One region of the Arthrobacter sp. Y3224198 genome, then DNA from elsewhere that is predicted to be linked to it. Evidence: predicted binding sites of a transcription regulator. Region 1 holds the regulator's gene; the other holds the start of a gene.
The links. The regulator HspR, encoded in region 1, represses chaperone genes until heat shock. The targets are predictions, from matches to a motif close to AAGTTGAGTCNNNNNGACTCAACTT.

Region 1 (3,300 bases):
GTGCCGAGGAGTTTCAGCGCCCGGGGGTGCGCTTCGATGCCTGCCTGCGGTTGGTCGATCATGACACAGCGGGGCATTCCGGGGCCCAGGGCAAGGACGACGCCGGCGCCGAGGACAAGTTCGGCGCCGGTCCAGTCATCCTCGCTGAAGGGCCGGGCGGAGAAGGTATCGATGACGAGGTTGGCCCGGAAGCGGCGTTCGTCCACCACACCGCCGGACAGTTCCGCGACGGCGGCCAGCGAGGACGTCGTCACCAAGTGCATCGGCGTCTCGTCATGGTGAAGGATGGTCGTTTCCGGCCGCAGGTCCAGTTCCTGCCCAAATGCTGCACTGAGTACCCCGGAGGCAGCCGGGTCATCCACCCGGTAGCGCCGGCCGTCCGGGCTTATCAGCCACGGCGGGCTTCCGGCGCTCCCCGCTTTCGAAGACCAGTGCATCAGGCCCGGCAGCGGACGGAAGCGGCTGGTGCGCTTGCCGCTGGCGATCCCGCCGTCCTCGGTGTAAACGGCCCACCGGCGGTCATGCTCCAGCCCGGTGTCCGTGACGACGGCGGTGCGAAGCGCTTCGCCCGCCGTTGATTTGACCGGAAAGCGGTACAGCGCCCGGACTACCCCGATCCGTGTCTCCGCGTGCGCCATTCCGGTATTCTGCCACACCGGGTGCGCTGCCTCCGCCGGGACTTTTGCCGGTTCGGCAACAGGGTTTGCGGCCGGTCGCCGGGCACCCCATGCTTCAAATATGGAGCAGAACCATGAGACCCCCACACCCGCACCGGAGAAGGCCATGACCGAAGCGGACTGGGACCAGCGCTATTCCGAACGCGACACCCTCTGGAGCGGACAGCCCAATGGCACGCTCGTAGCGGAGGCCGGCGGGCTGACACCGGGGCGCGCCCTCGACGTCGGCTGCGGCGAAGGCGCAGACGCGCTGTGGCTCGCGGCACGGGGATGGAACGTGACTGCGCTGGATGTCTCCAAAGTGGCCCTCGCCCGTGCCGCCGGGGAGGCTGCGCAACGCTCACTCCGGATCAACTGGCTGCATGCCGGGCTGGTGGAGGCGGCTCTTCCCGCCGGAATGTTCGATTTGGTCTCGGCCCAGTATCCGGCACTCCCACGCACCCGCGACAACGCCGCCGAGCAGGCCCTGCTGCGGGCGGTGGCCCCCGGCGGCATCCTCTTGGTGGTGCATCATGCGATGCCCGGTGCCGCTCCGGACCAGGAACACGCTTCCGCCGTCGATATGCGCGAGTATGTGCTTCCCGGCGACATTGCCGCTTCCCTGGACGGGAACTGGGTGGTGGAGGTGGACGAGACCCGTCCCCGGCACGTCGCGGCCGGTGCCGGCGCGCACCACACCGAAGACGTGGTGCTGCGGGCACGGCGGCTGGGTTAACACTTCCTGCCGGCCGGGCTCTGCCCCTGGAACGGGCCGGGCTACAGGGACTGGATGTACCCGTCCTGGGCGTAGTCCCGTTCACTGGACTTGCCGGCCGGAAGGGCGCGCAGCCGTCCGCGGCGCTGCATCAGCGAGACCAGGCCCAGCTGCTGCACCGAGTTCGCGGCAGCGGGCGGGCGCTGCCCGCGGTTGAGGGTCACTACGTCCCCGGCCAGTCCGGCGGCAAACACGCGGCTGCGGTCGGAGGAGCGCCGCTGCGCCTCGTCCAGTTCGGAGGAGAGCTCCACAATGCGCTGCCGCAGGCCGGTGACCTGGTTCTGGAGTTCCATGATCCGTTTGATGCCCTCGAGGGAAACACCCTCCTGGGACAGCTTCTGGACCTCGCGCAGCAGTTCGATGTCGCGCTGGGAATAGCGGCGCGAGCGGCCGGGAGCCCGGCTGGGACGGACGATTCCGAGCCGGTCGTATTGCCGGAGGGTCTGCGGATGCATTTCCGCGAGCTCAGCAGCAACGGAGATCACGAAAATAGGCGCATTGACATCTATGCCCACGGTTCCTCCTCTACGGCTGTTGACATACTAACGCGGAAAATCGTTCCTCCGGCGGCCCGGGCGGGCACGTCAGAGTCGTGCTTTGAGTGCCAGCGATGCCCGGGGATCCTCGCCCTTGGTTGCTTCGGCGAACGCCTCCACGGCCGCCTGGGCCTCCTTGTTCAGATGCGAAGGCACGGCGACGTCGATGGTCACAAGCAGGTCGCCGTCGCCCTTGGACGTGTGGACACCGCGTCCCTTGACGCGCAGGGTGCGGCCGGACGGCGTGCCGGCGGGGACTTTAAGGCGGACCTTGTCAGAGGTCAGCGTCGGCACCTCGATGGTGGCGCCCAACGCCGCTTCGGGGAAGGACACCGGTACGTGGATCCGGATGTTGTTGCCTTCACGCGTGAAGAAGTCGTGCGGCGTGACGTGCACGGTGACCATCAGGTCCCCGGCGCCGGCTGCGCCGGGCTGGCCCTTGCCGCGGACGCGGATTTTCTGTCCGTCCTTGACTCCGGCAGGCACCCGGACTTCCACTACCTCGCCGCTGGGCTCGCGCAGTCCGATGACGGTGCCGTTGATCGACCCGGCAAAGGAAATGGTGGTGGTGGCGGTGCGGTCCGCGCCCTTGGTGGGCGGCGGGGCGCCGAAGCCGCCTCCGCCAAAGCCGCTGCCGCCGCCGAAGAGGTCGGCGAATTCGGGCGGAATGTTGCTGCCACCGGCGTTGAATGTGCTGCGCCGGCTGCCGCCGCGGGCGGTCTGGCCGAACAGTCCGCCGAAGATGTCCTCGAAGCCTGCGCCGCCCCCGGGACCGCCGCCCGCACCGCCGGGTCCGCCGGCGGAGAACCTGGCGCCGCTGCCCATCGCGCGGATGGCGTCGTACTGCTGGCGTTCCTCGGGGTCGGACAGAACCGAATAGGCCTCGGAGAGGTCCTTGAACATCCGCTCGGCATTGGTGTCATTCTGGTTCTGGTCCGGATGGTATTTCCGTGCCAGCTTCCGGTATGCCTTCTTGATGTCGGCTTCCGACGCATCCTTGGGAACACCCAGAATCTTGTAAAAGTCCTTATCGACCCAATCCTGACTAGCCAATTGGCGTCCCCTTTCTCATGTGCCGATCCCGCTTCTGCGGCGCTGCCGCCGGACCTGCTGCCCCTGCTGCGGGACCTGCCTATGGAAATGTCCGGGGCCGCCTCCCGGCGGCCCCGGACCTGGTACTGCTACTGTTCCGGAACCGAAACAATCACCTGCGCGGCACGCAGTACCCGGTCACCGGACTTGTAGCCGGCCCTCAGGATCTGCGTCACCGTATCGAACGTTACGTCCGCGCTCTGCTGCTGGATGAGCGCCTCGTGGATGTTCGGATCGAACT
Region 2 (3,300 bases), on a different contig from region 1:
TGCCCGTCCTGCAACTCGGGCACGGGCACCTCGGCCAGCCGGAAGTTCTCCTCCGACGGCCAGCCCGCGGGCCGGGACGCCAACTGGATTTCGCGACTGGTTTGGGGGTAGTTGCTCATGGATTGCACCTAACTGTCGGGGTTGTGTGGCAAATCTTTAGTCGGCGGCCTGCCTCAAGGCCGCCGTGACCTTGTCAAGGGTTTCCAGCAGGGCCCGCAGTTCTTCCGGAGCCACGCCGTCGGACGCGGCGAGCCGGTCCGGCAACGCCTTGGCCTGTGGTTCCAGGGCGCGTCCCGCATCCGTCAGGTGGATGCGGACCCGCCGTTCGTCCCGGGCGTCACGGTGCCGCTGCACGAGGCCGGCGGCTTCCAGCCGCTTGAGCAGCGGGGACAGCGTGCCCGAGTCCAGTTCCAGTTCTGCCCCCAGCTCCCGGACGCTGAGTCCGTCCTGCTCCCAGAGCAGGGTCATCACCAGATACTGCGGATAGGTCAGGCCCAGCCTTTCGAGCATGGGCCGGTACAGGGCAGTGGCTGCCTTGGAAGCTGAGTACAGGGAAAAACACACCTGTCGCTGGAGCGAGTCCTTCACGGGTCCCACGCTAGGACACAATCCAGTTGTGCACAACCTATTTCTTGAAAGCGGATACCGCGCCCGGCTGCGCGGCCCCTGCCTTAGGCTGTGTCCCATGCCCAACGAATTACTGATTCCCGATTACCGCCGGACAGCGCGCCGTATCCCCTGGGACCGCCTGCCGGCCGCGGTACGGGACCTGGCTGCCCGCCCGCTGGGCGGAACGGTGACAGTGGTCGAACCGGCCGGTGGAGGATTTACCCCCGGCTTCGCCGCCGTGCTGGGGAACGCTGCCGGTGAACGCATCTTCGCCAAGGCCGCCCCGGCGTCGGACCCGGTGACCTTTCCCTCCTATGTGCGCGAGGCCGAGGTGGCCGCCCTGCTGCCGGCCGGCATGCCGGTACCGGCCCTGCTGGACTCCGGCACGGTGGACGGAGCCAACTGGCAGGTGCTTATCTACGAGGCCGTGCCGGGACGGATGCCCGGACAACCATGGACCGATGCTGACACCGCGGCCGTGGAAGCCGCCTGCGCCAGCTCCGCAGCACTGCTCGCGGGCTTCCCCCGGGCCAAGTGCGGGCCACCGTTGGGGCCGGACATCGCCACCATCCCCTCCCGGTTCCAACCGGTGGCCGACGGCGCAGAGGCGCCCTGGTTCCTGCCCCGCCTCAGCCGGGAGGAGGCCCGGAGGTTCCAGGCCGCCCTGGAACTGTGCCCCGAAGCCCTCGCCGGTGACGCCGTCATCCACGGGGACCTGCGGGCGGACAACATCCTGATCGCTGCGGGGCGGGCGGTTTTCTGCGACTGGAACTTCCTGGGCACGGGTCCGGAATGGATCGACTGGGTGGGCCTGCTGCCCTACATGCGGGCGGACGGCATCGACGCCGACGCCTGGCTGCATCGCTCGCGGCTCACCCGGGACGTCCCGGCTGCCTTCATCGACGCATGGCTGGCCGGCCTGCTGAACTACATGGTCCACTGGGGCAGCCAGCCGGAGGTGGAAAGCAGCCCCCTGCTGCGCAGCCACGGGAGGCACACCGCCCGGCTGATCTACCAGTGGATGGTGAGCCGGCAGACGGACTCCAACCGCCTGCCGGCGGAGTAGGACGCCGCCGGGAAACTCCTTCTTGGCACTCCAGGGCAGAGAGTGCTAATCTTCTTTCCGCAAGTTGAGTGACACCGACTCAACTTTGGAACTGAACATCGATGAGCGCTGATGAAGCGGTTGAATGGAGGATTTGATCTCACATGGCTATGAAATTTGATCCGTTCCAGGAACTCGACCGGATGGCACAGGCCCTGCGCGGGGACGGCTCGCTGCGCGGTATGCCGATGGACCTGTACCGGCAGGGTGACAACTACATCCTGGCTGCCGATCTCCCGGGAATCGATCCGGGATCGATCGACGTCGACGTTGACGGTCAGCTGCTGACCATCCGCGCCCAGCGCACCCTGCACGGCGTCGAGGGCGTCAAGTGGCTGACCCGCGAACGGGAAAGCGGTTCCTTCCTGCGCCAGCTGAACCTGGGCCAGGGAATCGACACCGACCGGATCTCCGCGCAGTACACCAACGGTGTGCTGAGCGTGACCATCCCGGTCAGCGAACGGGCCAAGCCGCGCAAGATCGAGGTCCAGGCGTCTGCGGACTCCGCGGTCATTACCGGCAACGGCTCCGACCGCAGCGAATCCCGCGAAGCGGTCAGCGCCTAAACGCTGCCGGTAGCCATATACCCACGCGAGATACCCGTACAAGGGCCCCGGAAAGATTCCGGGGCCCTCTCCCGTTTCCGCACCCGGCGCGGAGGGTGCCCAAGTTCACGGGACACCGGTTCGAAACTGCCGGGTCCGCGGCGCAATACTGGAAAGTGACCCGCTTGAGCCCACGCGCTTCGGCTGTCCCGGTCCCGCCGAAGCCGCCACCGAGGAAGAGGGATTGATAGTGCGAATTCCCACTGTGAACCGCAGAGGCTGGCTGATCCACGGAGTGCCGCGCGGATTGTTCGGCCGCCTCACCCGCCTGGGAAGCGCCGCCCAGCTGTCGCTGCTGTCTCTGCTGGCCGCCTCAGCCGTCCTGTTCCAGGTGCTCTAGGGCGCTACAGGACGTCGGTTCCGTCCACCCGGACAAACACCGGATCGCCGGTGCGGCGGGCCGAGGCTGCAGCCTTGACGGACCGCAGTGCAGCGGTGATTCCCGGCGCTGACGCGTACGGGAAAAAGAGCAGCGTCCGGAATCTTCCGCCGGCACCGCCCAGTTGGCTGTCGCGGTCGCGGACGGTGCCGCCCTGGCTGCTTCCCGGCGCCGGCGCGGGCAACGGCGCGGGGCCCACGGTCCGGACGCCCTCAGGCAGCTCCAAACGGGTGATGAATGCGTCCAGGCCTTCCTTGGAACCGGTCAGTTCCGCGTACCGCACGGCCGGCGGAAGCCCCAGTTCACGCCGCAGCCCGAGTTCCCGCTCGGCCGCACCGGCCGGATCCCAGCGCAGCAGGTGTCCCACCGTGGTGCCGTCGTCGGCGGTCACCACCACCAGTCCCTTTTCCGTGGCCGGCCGGACCAGCGCCGCGGCCGAGAACCACCGCCGCAGGGTGTCCTCGCCGGCACGCAGGGATTCGCGGGAAAGCATGGCATTGCCGTCCAGGAGGATGGCAGCGGCGTAACCCCCGGGAGCCACGGGCTCTGCGCCGGGGGTGGCCACCACCAACGCCGGGGCGTCCGGAACCGTTGTGCGGATG

Region 2: the regulator HspR is predicted to act here: its motif matches at 1,737-1,761, upstream of AC5RUF_RS04425 (Hsp20/alpha crystallin family protein).

What each region holds. Positions count from the first base shown of each region.
Region 1 covers NZ_JBNHFG010000033.1:5,727-9,026, forward strand. Annotated here, with positions in the region: gene AC5RUF_RS13920 (MOSC domain-containing protein) at 1-638, opposite strand, end outside; gene AC5RUF_RS13925 (class I SAM-dependent methyltransferase) at 739-1,392, shown strand; gene AC5RUF_RS13930 (heat shock protein transcriptional repressor HspR) at 1,434-1,946, opposite strand; gene AC5RUF_RS13935 (DnaJ C-terminal domain-containing protein) at 2,016-3,020, opposite strand; gene AC5RUF_RS13940 (nucleotide exchange factor GrpE) at 3,149-3,300, opposite strand, start outside.
Region 2 covers NZ_JBNHFG010000005.1:74,840-78,139, reverse strand. Annotated here, with positions in the region: gene AC5RUF_RS04440 (NADP-dependent oxidoreductase) at 1-119, opposite strand, end outside; gene AC5RUF_RS04435 (MarR family winged helix-turn-helix transcriptional regulator) at 157-588, opposite strand; gene AC5RUF_RS04430 (phosphotransferase) at 686-1,675, shown strand; gene AC5RUF_RS04425 (Hsp20/alpha crystallin family protein) at 1,819-2,280, shown strand; gene AC5RUF_RS04420 (hypothetical protein) at 2,510-2,659, shown strand; gene AC5RUF_RS04415 (primosomal protein N') at 2,664-3,300, opposite strand, start outside.